DNA from 4 places in the Buttiauxella sp. BIGb0552 genome. Region 1 is predicted to be linked to each of the others. Evidence: predicted binding sites of a transcription regulator. Region 1 holds the regulator's gene; each other region holds the start of a gene.
The links. Region 1 encodes LexA, which represses DNA repair genes until DNA is damaged. Its sites were predicted from a motif close to TNCTGTATGTACATACAGNA; they were not measured.
Positions count from the first base shown of each region.

Region 2: EDF88_RS24225 (DinI-like family protein) is a predicted target of LexA. The motif match lies at 1,992-2,011, and genes of this name have one in related genera.
Region 3: umuD (translesion error-prone DNA polymerase V autoproteolytic subunit) is a predicted target of LexA. The motif match lies at 1,931-1,950, and genes of this name have one in related genera.
Region 4: EDF88_RS20315 (YebG family protein) is a predicted target of LexA. The motif match lies at 1,858-1,877, and genes of this name have one in related genera.

Region 1 is NZ_SODY01000006.1:36,613-40,477, forward strand. Features, by position in the region: gene plsB (glycerol-3-phosphate 1-O-acyltransferase PlsB) at 1-1,513, opposite strand, end outside; gene EDF88_RS17355 (diacylglycerol kinase) at 1,640-2,008, shown strand; gene lexA (transcriptional repressor LexA) at 2,117-2,725, shown strand; gene dinF (MATE family efflux transporter DinF) at 2,800-3,865, shown strand, end outside.
Region 2 is NZ_SODY01000013.1:19,897-23,761, forward strand. Features, by position in the region: gene EDF88_RS24210 (cold-shock protein) at 1-111, opposite strand, end outside; gene EDF88_RS24220 (transporter substrate-binding domain-containing protein) at 482-1,924, shown strand; gene EDF88_RS24225 (DinI-like family protein) at 2,028-2,270, shown strand; tRNA gene EDF88_RS24230 (tRNA-Thr) at 2,547-2,622, opposite strand; gene EDF88_RS25025 (hypothetical protein) at 2,831-3,199, shown strand; gene EDF88_RS24240 (oligogalacturonate-specific porin KdgM family protein) at 3,495-3,865, shown strand, end outside.
Region 3 is NZ_SODY01000009.1:144,128-147,992, reverse strand. Features, by position in the region: gene umuC (translesion error-prone DNA polymerase V subunit UmuC) at 226-1,485, opposite strand; gene umuD (translesion error-prone DNA polymerase V autoproteolytic subunit) at 1,495-1,914, opposite strand; gene EDF88_RS22635 (hypothetical protein) at 2,855-3,367, opposite strand.
Region 4 is NZ_SODY01000007.1:246,418-250,282, reverse strand. Features, by position in the region: gene ptrB (oligopeptidase B) at 1-583, opposite strand, end outside; gene EDF88_RS20320 (tellurite resistance TerB family protein) at 676-1,374, opposite strand; gene EDF88_RS20315 (YebG family protein) at 1,491-1,841, opposite strand; gene purT (formate-dependent phosphoribosylglycinamide formyltransferase) at 1,980-3,158, shown strand; gene EDF88_RS20305 (bifunctional 4-hydroxy-2-oxoglutarate aldolase/2-dehydro-3-deoxy-phosphogluconate aldolase) at 3,313-3,865, opposite strand, start outside.

The DNA.
Region 1 (3,865 bases):
CCGTTGGCGTTAACCATGCCGGGCGAATGGATTCAATCGGGTCGATTGAATCACGCCACTCAGGCACTCGCTGGTTGAGGAATGTCATCAACGGCATAGGTTCGCCGAAGTTAACATAGCCCTGGCCGAGGTTACGCAGCTTGCTCAGCCCACGAACCATCTGCATGAAGCTTTCTTTTTCTTTGGTCGCACCGCGCAGTTCTTTTGCGTAAGTCCCCACTTCCATTACATGCTCGTAGCCAATGTAAATTGGCACCAATGTAATTGGACGAGTACCGCCACGCAGCATGGCCTGAATGGTCATCGACAGCGTGCCGGTTTTCGGGTCAAGCAAACGGCCGGTACGAGAACGGCCACCTTCCACAAAGTATTCAACGGAATAGCCACGGCTAAACAGCTCGCCAAGATATTCACGGAACACGGTGGAGTAGAGTTTGCTGCCCTTAAAGGTACGGCGAATAAAGAACGCGCCCAGGCGGCGGAAAATCGGGCCTGCTGGCCAGAAGTTCAGGTTGATACCCGCCGCAATGTGCGGAGGAACCAGCCCCTGGTGGTAAAGCACGTAAGACAAAAGCATGTAGTCCATGTGGCTGCGGTGGCAGGGAACATAGACAATCTCGTGGCCGTCGTGAGCCAGTTGGCGTACACGTTCTGCATTATGAACGTTAATGCCCTGGTACAGGCGGTTCCATGTCAGACCTAATACGCGGTCGGTCAAACGCACGGCTTCGTAGGAGAAGTTCGCTGCAATTTCTTCCATCAAGGCAACAGCATTCTGTTGCGCTTTTTCATGGGAGATTTTCTTACTGCGTGCTTCGTCTTCTACTGCGCGTGCAATCGCTTTTGAGGCCAGAAGTTTGTTAAACAGATCCTGGCGCACCGGCAGACGCGGGCCTACAGTCGCTAAACGCTGGCGAGCAAAGTGCATACGCGCCACGCGTGCCAGTTTTTGGGCGATTTTTTTATCTGTACCGTGATCGGTTGCCATCTGGCGCAGCGAAACAGGTGCGGAGAACCGCACAAAACTGTCGCGCCCAAGCCAGGATACCGCGAAGAATTTCTGAATGCCGTTAAGCATCTTCAGTGGCGGGTTAACTTCGCCTTTTTCGCGACCCGGAGAGCGGCCAAACATCACCGATACCGGCACCATCTGCACATCCAAATTTGGATTGCTACGGTGCAAGTCGAGATAATCATGGAACAGCTTGATCGACTCTTCCTTTGGCGTGTAATAAGTGAACACGCGCGGGCCGCCATGGATAAAGACATAGCGCGGCAATACCGCACCATCGATCTCTAATGGCTCGAGAGGGTCGGGCAAGTTGTGCGCGAGGCATTGCGCGCGCAGGGTTAATAAGTCCGCCTTTGAGTTATACGGCAGAACGTACATTATTGGGCGTGTGGGATCTAAGCCCAGTTCGGCCTGTGGATCTGCCGGAATGGACTTGCTCTTTACCAGAACGCCTAATGGTAAATTAAGTAATTTGTAGTAGATTCTTGGCCAGCCTGACATAAACGATGTAAAGCCTCAGGTTAATGATGCAAATTCGCCGCAAGAATATCAGAATCTCACCCAGATTTCTGTGGCGTTATAATTTTGACAAGCATTGATGCAAATAATTTGAAAAGGTTTCCTAAAATGGCGAGCAGTACCACTGGACTTACCCGTATCATCAAAGCCGCAGGCTACTCATGGAAAGGGCTCAAAGCAGCCTGGATCAATGAAGCAGCTTTCCGCCAGGAAGGCGTTTCTGCCGTTATCGCCATTGCCATCGCATGTTGGTTAGATGTCGACCCCATTACCCGCATTCTACTTATCGGCTCAGTCGTGTTGGTCATGATTGTCGAGATCCTCAACAGCGCTATCGAGGCTCTTGTCGACCGTGTTGGCACTGATTACCACGAACTTTCCGGGCGTGCCAAAGACATGGGCTCGGCCGCAGTATTAATTTCAATTATCCTCGCGGTAATTACCTGGGTCACGCTGCTTTGGTCGCATTTGCGGTGATCTTTCCAGAATAGTTAAGTGCCTGGTTTTTTGCTTAATTTGTGGTTCCAAATTGACCTTTGACTGTATATACTCACAGCATAACTGTATAAACACCCAGGGGGCGGAATGAAAGCGTTAACTACCAGGCAGCAAGAGGTGTTTGATCTTATTCGGGATCATATCAGCCAGACCGGCATGCCACCGACTCGTGCCGAGATTGCTCAACGTCTGGGGTTCCGTTCTCCGAACGCCGCTGAAGAGCATTTAAAAGCACTTGCCCGTAAAGGTGTGCTTGAAATTGTTTCTGGCGCATCCCGTGGTATCCGCCTGTTGGTGGAAGAAGTGACCGGTATTCCACTGGTTGGGCGTGTTGCTGCAGGTGAGCCACTCCTGGCACAGCAACACATCGAAGGCCATTATCAGGTCGACCCATCACTGTTTAAACCAAATGCCGACTTCTTGCTGCGCGTCAGCGGTATGTCGATGAAAGACATCGGCATTATGGATGGTGACCTGCTTGCGGTTCATAAAACCCAGGATGTGCGTAATGGCCAGGTTGTTGTCGCGCGTATCGATGATGAAGTTACCGTTAAGCGCTTAAAACAACAGGGCAACACCGTTCATCTGTTGCCAGAAAACAGTGAGTTTGAACCGATCGTGGTTGACCTACGCGAGCATAACTTCTCTATTGAAGGGCTGGCTGTTGGGGTTATCCGCAACGGCGACTGGCTGTAAAATCTCTTTAGGTGATGCGCATTTAAAGTGCGCATCACTGCCTTAATTATCTTTGATCTCCTTCAGGAGATGTCATGCAATTATTCTCCACAGCGGATCGTGCGCTCTGGCGCCTCGCTTTACCCATGATTTTCTCCAACATTACCGTTCCGCTGCTTGGCCTTGTCGATACGGCTGTTATTGGTCATCTGGATAGTCCTGTTTATCTGGGCGGTGTTGCCATTGGTGCGACAGCAACCAGCTTCCTGTTTATGTTACTGCTGTTTTTACGAATGAGTACCACAGGTTTAACTGCTCAGGCTTTTGGTGCCAATAATCCCTCAGCGTTAGCTCGTGCACTGGTGCAACCATTATTACTGGCACTAGGGGCAGGGGTGGCAATTGTCTTACTGCGCGATCCCCTCATTTCACTCGCTTTACAAATTGTCGGCGGCAATCAGGATGTGCTCGTACAAGCGCAACGCTTTCTTGAAATCCGCTGGCTGAGTGCGCCAGCCTCGCTTGCCAACCTCGTTTTACTGGGATGGTTGCTAGGGGTTCAATACGCACGAGCTCCGGTTATCTTGCTGGTAGTCGGCAATCTTCTGAATATCGTACTGGATGTGTGGCTGGTGATGGGCTTGCACCTTGATGTTCAAGGGGCGGCACTTGCGACTGTTACTGCTGAATACGCGACATTTTTCATCGGATTGCTGATGGTGAAGAAGGTTATGGGCTTGCGAGGTATCAGTTTTGAGATGCTCAAACAGTCCTGGCGTGGCAATGTTCGGCGCTTACTGGCGCTTAATCGGGACATCATGTTGCGCTCGTTATTACTGCAAGTGTGCTTTGCATCAGTGACCATCTTTGGTGCGCGCTTAGGCAGCGAAATTGTCGCCGTCAATGCGGTGTTAATGACTCTCCTGACGTTTACCGCTTATGCGCTTGATGGTTTTGCCTATGCTGTTGAAGCCCACTCCGGGCAAGCTTATGGTGCAAAGAATCGTGGTCAATTGCTCGAGGTTTGGGGGGCAGCTTGTCGGCAGGCGGGTTTAGTCGCGCTCATGTTTGCCGTGGTGTATGCCCTATTTGGCGAGCAAATTGTTTCTCTTCTGACGTCCATTCCCCAATTACAGCTACAGGCCGATCGTTATCTCCACT
Region 2 (3,865 bases), on a different contig from region 1:
CTGAATGGCAGAGAAGTGAACGAACACATCTTTGCTACCGTTGTCAGGAGTGATGAAGCCGAAACCTTTTTCTGGGTTGAACCATTTTACTAAACCAGTCATTTTAGACATAGATACTTCCTCGATATTTTATAGCCATTTAATATGGCGAACGTGGTCTGTATTGCAGAACGTTTCTTATTTAGGCACTTAGGAGGAGACTCACGAAGAAGGGTATCTGATGACTTGATAGCGCTTGAACTGAGGACTGCTTTACTAAAACTGCTTTCATAAGGTCTGTCTTCCAAACCGATGACGCATTTACTCATAGACGCTCATTGGAAGCAAGAATTATTTTCAAATAATAATTTTCTCATCTGAACGGCTAGCCTTCTTTCCCTCTACTTTACTGCAACAATATAGCGCACAGTTTTTAACCAGAACGATTTAGCACCAGCTATAGTTAAACAGTACCCGGCTGGAATGAATAGATGGTGTAACAATGGCCCGCTTGTTGTTGGTACTACTCTTAGTACTTACGTTTATACCGATGACGCACGCAGCCACCGAAGCCTCCCCTTTGAAATTCGACACCAAAGTTAATACGGTTATGGGCGACTTTGATGTGATGCAAAAAAGGCGCGTCGTGCGCGTTTTGATTCCTTACAGCAAAACTTTCTACTTTATTGATAACAGCGGGACACAACGCGGCATCATGGTTGAACTGATGCAAGAGTTTGATAAACAAATTAATAAGGGCTTAAAACCCTCTAAGAAAACACATCTTCTGTTTATCCCGACCGCTCGCGATCAACTTATCCCCCAACTTGTGGCCGGGCGTGGCGATATAATTGCGGCTAATTTGACGATTACCGAAGAGCGCGAAAAACTCGTCGACTTCAGCGCTCCATTGGCACAAAACGTCCGTGAAGTCGTTATTGCCAGTAGTAAAGCGCCTAAATTAAAGAATGTTGAATCCCTGTCAGGTAAATCTCTGTTTGTGAATCCTTCGACTAGCTACATCTCCAGTATTGATGCACTGAATAAAAGCTTAGCAGAGAAGAAACTTCCTCCGGCAGTCGTCACTAAAGCCCCTGGTAATTTTGAACCAGAAGATATTCTTGAGATGGTGAATGCTAACCTTGCGGATTACACCGTCGTCGATAGATACCTGGCATTGCTGTGGAAACAGATTTACCCCAATTTGGTGGTCTACGAAAACATTACCCTGCGTGATGATGGATCTATTGCCCTGGCAATGCGCAAGGATTCCCCGCTCCTGCGCGCGCAACTCGATAAATTTATGACCACGCATAAAATCGGTACCTCATTCGGCAACCAGCAGGTTTATAAGTACCTGCGCAATACGAAATGGGTGAAAGATGCGCGTTCCCAAGAAGAGCTGGATAAGTTTTATCAGGTGACAGAAATTTTCCGCAAATATGGTGAGCAATATAATGTCGACTGGCTTTTGATGGCAGCGCAAGGCTACCAGGAGTCCCGTCTTGACCAGAAGGTGCGAAGTAAAAGCGGTGCGATTGGCGTGATGCAAGTGCTCCCCACGACAGGGAAAGAGCTAAAAGTCGGTGATATACGGTTAATCGACCCAAACATCAATGCGGGTGTGAAATATATCCGCTTTATGTGCGACCGCTATTTTGCAGACCAGCCGATGACTGAAATGAACAAACTGCTGTTCACCTTTGCTTCCTATAATGCAGGGCCAGCTAAAATTGCCCGGCTACGTAAAGAAGCCGAGGCTAAAGGTCTTGATCCCAACATCTGGTTTGATAATGTCGAACGCATTGCCCAGCAACGAATTGGCAATGAAACCGTGCAATACGTGAGCAATATCTTCAAGTATTACATTGCTTACCAATTAATCATGGAACAGATGAAAGCACGTGAACATGAGACTCCGCTTACAGGCGTTAAAGCAGAATAACCCTCACCACTCCTCTGCATACACTGTGTTTTTCGGGAACAGGCTTGCCTTGGATACCGATATTTATTACTGTATATAAATACAGCTTTAGAAGGAGCATTTTATGTTCGTTGAATTGGTTTACGACAAACGAAATGTAGCGGGCCTTCCCGGTGCAAATGACAAAATTCTTAATGAACTGACTCGACGGGTCCAGGCCATTTTCCCCGATGCCGACGTCAGGGTAAAACCGATGCAGACCAATGCAGTTCACAGCGACTGCACCAAAAATGAAAAAGAAAAGATTAACCGTCTGGTTGAAGAGATGTTTGACGAAGCAGATTTTTGGCTGGTTTGCGAAGAGTAAAGCCTGGCGGTTCAGTAAAAACGTGAGGTTTTCCGTCTTCAACTCCTGATATCATCCTCGCCACTCATCGTCAGATGTTTTAAACGGGTTTCGCAGTTATGAGAAAAACAACAATAGTATTAATCGTGGTAGCCATTCTTGTGTGGCTGGCAAGCCAACAGGGTTGGATCTAATTGAGTACAAAAGGAAGCGCTACCAACAGCTAGCCTTCCTTTCTTTTCATTGGGTAAAATACAGACGAAAAAAAACCACCTGAAAGGTGGTTTTTTTAATGTATGGTGCCGACTACCGGAATCGAACTGGTGACCTACTGATTACAAGTCAGTTGCTCTACCTACTGAGCTAAGTCGGCGTGGAAAACATATTATACAAAGCCGAGCCGCTATGCAAACCCCTGCGAATCGTTCGCTTAAAAAACCAACTTATTGCTATTAAATCAACCAGTCATAAATAAAAAATAGCCATTTAGATTAAAATCCAACCAATAATTTACTGCGGTTAAATTATTTAGTGAGAGATGTTACCCTTCCATTCAAATTCATTACAAAATGAGCTAGTTTATGAAACTCATTCTCTTTATTAGCCTTCTGGGCCTCGTTCAATCCTCTGCTTTCGCCGCCACAGCCACCCAATTGTCGTGCTCAATGCGGGAAAATGTTGTCATATCACGGTTTAACCATGACCTTTCTACCATGAAGTGGGACGATCACTTTCTGGTTGCTTCAGGTGTGAAAAAATCCAAAACAAAAAATGATGTTCCCTTCCGCGTCACCAGCTTCCAAAACGGAGATGACCTGGTTTTCTTCCCTGAAAAACAACAGTACTTCATGTTTTATTCGGGAAACCCGAATCCAGATCGCTGCACAATCGAAAGCACGAAGACTTATCAGATAACCCAATTGCCTCGGTATGAAAAACCAGACACATAAGGTTCCCGGAAAAGCGGGAGAAAATGCTTCCCGCTTTGGCCCCGGCTAAATCACGAATAACACTTTAAAACTCCTGAATAACTTGCTTCTATACTGGGTTTATTAATAGAGGCTGTATTCACACGTTTTCAATATTGCCGTGTGGAAAACAATAATTATTTTATTTAATAAAAAACAAAGTAACTGAAACACCATTTCATTTATTTGATCAGGTTATCTATTTCCAAACTGAAAATTAATTAGCATCGTTACCAGTCCGATGACTGATTTTTAATTCACAACATGGAAAGATTAAATGAAGAGTCTCTTTAAACTTAGTGCCTGCGCAACACTATTGATCTCTGTTTCTTCAAACGCGGTTATACTTGATTATCGTCACGAATATAAACCTGAGAGCGGCACCAATGCAGACAGGATTAAAATTGGTCACACTACCCAAGATGGTTATTTTGCGAGCGTAGAAGGGAGAGTCTCTGAAAAGACTGAAACTGACAGTGAAGGCTTCAAAAATGGTATTGAAAAGTACAGTGGCAGTGGCAGCGAATTTGAATTTGGTAAAAACTTTATTATTAATGAAAAACTTACGCTAGCACCAGCCATTAACCTAGATGTAGGCGACAGTTATATTGCTTACCGTGCTCAAATTAAAGCTAACTACCAAATAAA
Region 3 (3,865 bases), on a different contig from region 1:
GTTAGCGCGGTTTTGCATAGTGGTCCCTCAAATCCCTGTTACTCGCCAGGTATTATTCTTCCGACTGCATTGTCTCAGGATTGGATGCAGGATGCTGGTGGAGTGGTGGCGTAAGAGAACTTCGGATTAGCACGACCGGTTACGCCTGACCACCAGCTAAAAAGTTACTTTTCCCACCTCCATTATCAGTGATAGCTAAAGCCTGATCTGCCAGTGATAAACAGCCTACTTGATGAAAGCTACCGGAAGTTGCTTCCAGTTCGTCGTATAAGCAGGTGATAGTAATTCGCGCTTCATCTGCCAGCCTTTATTGATACCCTGTCCAGCGAAATGAATCCCACAATCCGCTGTCTGGTTAATCTGATCCATGACGCGCATTAACGCAGCACTGTTGACCCTCGGTGGGGTTTCATCAAACAAATCAATCTGACCAGTACCTGAAGAAAAGTCATTCAGCATAATCCCGGCTTTCTGGTATCTGTACCCGTCCCGCCATATCAACTCAAGCGCCCGTACAGCCGCACCCACAATATCCCTGGTGTCCTGGGTTGCAAGCATCAGGCGCTGGCTGGCATTGTTGCTGTAGTAGGGATCGCTGGAAAAAGGACTGGTACTCATGAAGACAGTAACATGACGGCAAAACTGCCGGTCGGAGCGTAATTTTTCGGCCGCACGTTCCGCATACTGGCAAACCGCCTCATGCATCTCCTGTAACGTGGTGACCCTCTCACCAAAACTACGGCTACAAATGATTTGCTGCCTGGCAGGAAGCGATTCAATGGACACACATGAAATCCCGTTAAGTTCACGCACAGTACGCTCAGTCACAACACCAAACGTTTTACGGATAAACGGCAAACTGGCATCAGCTAGCTCTAGCGCGGTGTGTATACCCATTGCAGCTAGTTTCTGACTGGTTTTCCGTCCTACTCCCCATACCTCGGAAGTCGGAAGAAGGTGCATTAATTTGCGCTGCCGGTGCCGTTCATTGAGCACCACCACGCCGCCCGTAGCCTGCCAAGTTTTGGCTGCATGATTAGCCAGCTTTGCAAGAGTTCGGGTTTGTGCTACCCCGATCCCACAGGTCAACCCGGTATGCTGATACACCGTATTTCGAACTCGCTTGCCGTAGCATTCCAGGGATTCGCTGGCCTCGATGCCATCAACATCAAGAAACCCCTCATCGATACTGTATACCTCTGTTTTTATTGACAATAAATCGAGGGTAGCAAAGAATCTGGCACTCATATCGCCATAAAGAGTGTAGTTTGAACTGAATACAGTCACATTATGCTTATTTATCAGTTTCTTAATCTGAAAATACGGTACTCCGCGTTTGATACCGAGCATTTTCGCCTGTCTGTTGAGCGCCACACACGATCCATCGTTGTTAGAAAGAATGATGACAGGTTTATCTTTCAGATCGGGCCTGAACGCCTGTTCGCAGGCGGCATACATCGCGTTAACATCGCAGTGCAGAAACAAGGTTCCCTCCTACAAAAAATCATGAATGCTATGCGTGACAACCCCGAAAATTTCGAGCTCATCTGGATCAACGTAAATAGGGCTGTAGGCGGGATTCATTGGCATCAGACACAAACGAGGATGGAGGCTTAGTTTTTTGACAGTAAACTCACCTTCAATACAGGCGATCACTATGCTTCCGTGCCCTGGTGTCACGGCCCTGTCGACAACAAGCAGATCACCGGACTGAATGCCCGACTCAATCATCGAGTCTCCGGACGCCCGGAGGTAGTACGAAGCTGACGGATGACGTATACAGTATTCATTAAGGTCGAGTGTCGAATCGATATAATCGGTTGCTGGGCTAGGGAAGCCAGCCGAGCAACCGCATGTAAATAAGGGAATTTTTAGACTGGAAGACAGGTCCGGAAAATAAATTTCTGCTTTCATCATAAGGCACCAAGACAACTGTATATATCCACAGTATAGCGAATTGGCAGGTATGCGACAATCGTTCGCCACTCATGACGGTCGTTAGAACGTAAAGACGGGTAGGTAACGGGAAAGTCATCTTACTACGGAGTTAATTTGGCTGTAACGAATGCCAAACAAAGAAAATTGAAGACCAGCGATACTAGGTTAGTTTCACAATCCTCCAGCACTTCATCATGTAATAACTCTATCAATATTTCGAAATTTGCCAGAACAGCAGAAAAGTGGTTCTAAGCAATCAAATACCAACATATGAGTATGCTACTTTATGGATACAACATAACTGGGGAGTAAAATAAGTGAAATCAATATTAATATGCTTAGTATTTTTAGTAAGCTTTATGCTTTTACTTATCCTGGCACATTTCATTAATTTCATGCTGTTAACAGCTTTAGTACGGACGTTTTTCGTCATTGGTTGCCTTTTGTTCATGTTGTATTACTGCGATAAAATAAAAGCGCTGAGAGTTGCTGGATTTTGCGGATATGTGGGCTTCTGGATGAGCTTCTTTGCAATCTCGTATTTTTGGACTGGACACCCTCTAACTGAAAGTTTAGCTCTGGCACTTATGCCTGCACTAATAGCGCCAATGTTGTTGACTGAACTGAGATTTAGTGAACAACCGGAAAATTGTTAAACGACGATATAAAGTCATTGAAATGACAATAACAGTTGCTGGGTGAGGGAAATCAGCCAGGCAACAGCATGTGAATAAGGGGGCATGCTCAAGGACAGGTCAGGACAATAAACTTACGACTTCATCACAAGGCAACAGAACACCTGTACATCTTTACGCTTAGCGAATTGACCGGTCTACGACAATCGTTTGGCTCGAAGGTAGTCTGTGACGATTTTGATAGGTTCGCTATCCCCATCCAGGTAAATTATGCAGCCGAATTATATGCTGTCACTCCAGTCGTAATCTAAACCAAGACGTTTATAGAGCACACAGAACTCCATCATTGTCGCGCTATTAAAATCTGGGGCGATACAAGCATGAGCACAGGTGGATACGATACATCTAAAAAAAGCGCGTGGAACAGTCCATATCCCACCATAATTTAGAAGTAACCTGGGCAGGTCGTCTGTAATTTTTTCCCCTCTGGGAGCCATCACTATACTTGGGAGCAGATCATAACGGTTGATCAAAACATACCGCCAGCTTGGGTCGGCCATCCCCTTGTCTGGAATGATTTCACAGGGGTATGCATCTCCCCCTCCGGTCAGTGTTAAATAAACGGCCTCGAGTGCTGATGGTGACCTCGCGACAAGAACATACGGCCCATGCATCAAAAAGCCATCTATCACCTCTTCGTATTCAATCCCGAATTGATCCATCAGGTCTACTACCGTGTCGGGATCATAGGACCTATTCCCTGAGAGGTAATCTTCCAGTTCATCCTCTGTCATACCTAATGCGTCTGCGATTTCGTCTGGTGGATTAGGCCAGCATTGGATCATGTTACTGACCAACCGGGAAGCATCGTCATGTGAGAGGTCGTCCTCTTCGTCAAAGTCATGGCAAGATTCATCTGCAAAGCCTGTCAGAAGCCAGGTGCTTTTCTCACCGGACGTACTAGGGGTCCGCTTGGAAAACGGAAAATATCCTACGTTAAGCCTGTTTTTCAAGCAGGCATGACAGGCAGCTTTGAGCTAGGTATAGACTTTCATTCCCTGAAACCTACGCTATTAGGTGATTCAGGGTATGCGTTTATTGGTTACGAATATTGAGTGCTCCACGTTCGTTAACGAATACTCAGGGCATGCAGACAAACTGCTTGCTTTATTTCTTTCGAAGAGCGTGGAATGCATACCAATTTGTCCTCAATGAAAAGGGGTTGGTGATGAATTCGATAGATCAGTTTAAGGCAACGGGACGAACGGTTTGCACGGGCAAACCTCCACACT
Region 4 (3,865 bases), on a different contig from region 1:
TTTTGGGATGCTTGCGGACGTAATAAAGCGTGGCGGAATCATTCGCCCAGACAAAACTACTTTCGACATTATCTAGCACTTCCGGGTACCAGTTCCCGCTTTCCAGATTTCGGAAACGCAAGCCGTACTGGCGACGAGAAAGAAAATCTTCAGCCAGTGCCATGACGGTGTTATCAGGCGTAATACTCATGCCGCCCATGGTGTAAAACTCGCTATGGGCAGCTCGGCGATTACCATCTACCAGCGTGCTCCACTCTTCCCACTCCTCCGACACCACAGACTGGCGCTGATAAATAGCGTATTCATTACCGGTTTCGAAAACCTGGCGATAGCGATAGCCATTTTGCGTGTAAGGTGCAGAAATATCACGCTGGGGGATACGGTCGATCATCTCTTTGAGCAGGCGTTCTTGTAACGCCTGCTGCGTACTCATGATCTGATGACCGTAGTCATTCTCCTGATGAAGATAATCAAGCACCTGTGCATCAGAACGCTCATCATCGCGCAGCCAGTAATAGTTATCGATGCGGGTGTCACCATGCATGGTCATGGTGTGGGGGATTTTTTTTGCTTTTGGTGGCATGTCATTTTTCTTTTTGAGTTAACACCCTGTAAGGGTGGCAAATTCAGACAGCCTTGCAAGCGTAACGTGGGATTTTAGGGAAAATGCCGGGATTAACCCGGCAGATTTAGTTTCTGCTGCTGAATATCTTGTTCGATGCCTTCGCGTACATCCTGAGGAATTTTTAGCGCATCGCCGAGCGCATTGAGATAACTGCGCTCCATAAAGTGGTCGATGTCGATTGCAGCACAGCTCAGGAAGTAAAGCTCCAGCGCTTCTTCTTCATTATTAACGCCTTCGACGAGGCGTTGCGGATCAAGAGGTTGATCGATAGCTTGCTGAATTAGATTACGCCCCGGCCCTTCGATACCGGCATCACGTAGTTGCTGCTCGATAATCTGACGCTCTTTATCATCAATATGACCATCGCTTTTAGCCGCGAAAACCAAAGCGGTAATCAGGCGCTCCGTACGAACATCGACAGGCGAAGTTTGCTGCCCAAACTGCGGCTCACCCTGATGGGCTTCACGCACTCGGTCTTTATATTTGTTCCACAGTACGCTTCCCGCAACCGCACCACCACCGACCAATAACGCGCTGGTGCCGTACTTTGTCAGTAGTTTCCGTGACGATTTGCTCGCCAGCAGCAAGCCCGCTAACCCGCCCAGTGCGCCAGGCACCAGTAACTTACTCAGCCCCTGAGAATTGTTTCCCTGAGGAGTTTGTGAGGATTGATTCTGACCAGTGTGATTCTGGATGGATTGCGTCGCTTGCCCCAGCATAGACTGAAGCTGCTGTAACCAATTGCTCATTAGAGACACCCTTTGTGAGAACTTAACATCTGAGGTTAAGCCAAAGGCTGTCAAGAAGTGTCTGATTAGGCTAAAGATGAGAAAAGAACCGCGCCGGTAACCCGACGCGATAAAACTTATGCAGCTTTAGTGCGTTTACGCGGGTGTTCAGCCACTTTATCGTCTGCAACAGACTCTTCAGCGTTATCGGCTTCATCTGCGGCTTCACCGGCAGTTTCAGTACTTTCAAGGTCCGGAAATTTACCGCTTTTCAGCACGCTGGAAAGCACGTCTTTGTTTTCTGCCATCCACATAGCCAGCACATCGCTTTGCCCTTCTTCGAAAGCAACAGGGCTGTGTACGAGCCACTCGCTCAACACTTCTGCCAGATCGAGCATTTTGTCGTAGGCGTCTGCATCTTTTTTACTGGCAAAAGACATTTTTTCTTGCCCCTCTCGTACAACAACGTATTTGATTTCAACCGCCATTTTGCAGCTCCGGTTTAACTGTTTATTTAAACAGTGTAATGATATTACCCCTGTATCGCAAGTGGGAAAATCGCTGCGTACGCAAACGTTTTCGTTTATAATCCGCCGGTCTATTTTCTCCGTTCGGGTATACAGATTATGTCAATTTTGGGAACAGCGCTTCGTCCATCAGCTACACGAGTCATGTTGTTAGGGTCAGGCGAATTAGGAAAAGAAGTGGCGATTGAATGCCAGCGTCTTGGTCTGGAAGTTATCGCAGTAGACCGCTACGCCGATGCCCCCGCTATGCATGTTGCTCACCGCAGCCATGTCATCAATATGCTGGACGGTGCCGAGCTTAAAAAACTGGTTTCCGTAGAAATGCCGGATTTCATCGTTCCCGAAATTGAAGCGATCGCAACAGACATGCTGGTTGAGCTTGAGCAGCAAGGTCAGTGCGTGGTGCCTTGCGCGCGCGCAACCCAACTGACCATGAACCGCGAAGGTATTCGCCGCCTGGCCGCAGAAGAACTTGCTCTGCCGACCTCCAGCTTCCGCTTTGCCGATAATGAAGCTGCATTTTTACAGGCAGTTGTAGAAATCGGCCTGCCTTGCATCGTTAAACCGGTGATGAGTTCTTCTGGCAAAGGGCAAAGTTTTATTCGTACAGCCGACCAGTTAGCGAAAGCGTGGGAGTACGCTCAGGAAGGCGGTCGCGCAGGTAAAGGCAAAGTTATTGTCGAAGGTGTGGTGAATTTCGATTTTGAAATCACCCTGCTGACGATTAGTGCTGTCGATGGCGTGCATTTCTGTGCCCCAATCGGCCACCGCCAGGAAGATGGTGACTATCGCGAATCCTGGCAGCCGCAACAAATGAGCGATGCCGCTCTTGCCCGTGCGCAAGAAATTGCTGAAAAAGTGGTGAAAGCGTTGGGGGGTTACGGTTTGTTTGGCGTCGAACTTTTCGTGTGTGGCGATGAGGTTATTTTTAGTGAAGTCTCCCCTCGCCCGCACGACACCGGCATGGTGACGATGATTTCTCAGGACGTTTCCGAGTTTGCATTGCACGTCCGCGCTTTCCTCGGCTTGCCGATTGGTGACATTCGCCAGTACGGCCCGGCAGCTTCTGCGGTGATCCTTCCAGAATTGAGCAGCGACAACGTGCAGTTCGGCAATGCGGGTGCCGCAGTGGGCGCAGGTTTGCAAGTACGTCTGTTCGGTAAGCCTGAGATTAACGGTAAACGCCGAATGGGTGTGGCACTGGCAACGGGTTCCAGCGTGGAAGATGCCATTGCACGTGCTATCGCTGCAACCAAAGCCATAATCGTCAAAGGATAAAAAAAATCCCCGCTCATCTGAGCAGGGATTCAATAACACGAATCATTCGAGTCGTAGGAAGGCGGCAAGAGAACGAATCCCCGGGAGCATAGATAACTATGTGACCGGGGTGAGTGAACGTAGCCAACGCATCTACGGCTCGAAGGATGACGTGTTATTTCGCGCCTTCGACAGCTTCACGGGCGAGAGTAGTAATGCGATCGTAATCGCCAGCTTCCAGCGCGTCTGCCGGAACCAACCATGAACCACCGATACACAGCACGCTTTTCAGCGCCAGGTAGTCACGGTAGTTAGCCGGTGTGATACCGCCAGTTGGGCAGAAACGAACCTGAGAGAATGGACCTGCGATAGCTTGCAGCGCTTTGGTGCCGCCATTTGCTTCAGCCGGGAAGAATTTGAATTCTTTCAAGCCGTAGTCCAGACCCAGCATCAGTTCAGAAACAGTGCTGATACCTGGGATCAATGGAATGGAGCCTTCGGTTGCTGCTTTCAGCAGTGGCTCGGTCAGACCTGGGCTGATGGCGAACTGCGCGCCAGCTGCGGTCACTTCTGCCAGTTGCTCTGGGTTCAGTACGGTACCCGCACCAATAATCGCTTCTGGTACTTCTTTAGCGATTGCACGGATTGCGTCCATTGCGCATGGAGTACGCAGAGTCACTTCCAGAACGCGCACGCCGCCAGCAACTAATGCTTTAGCCATTGGTACT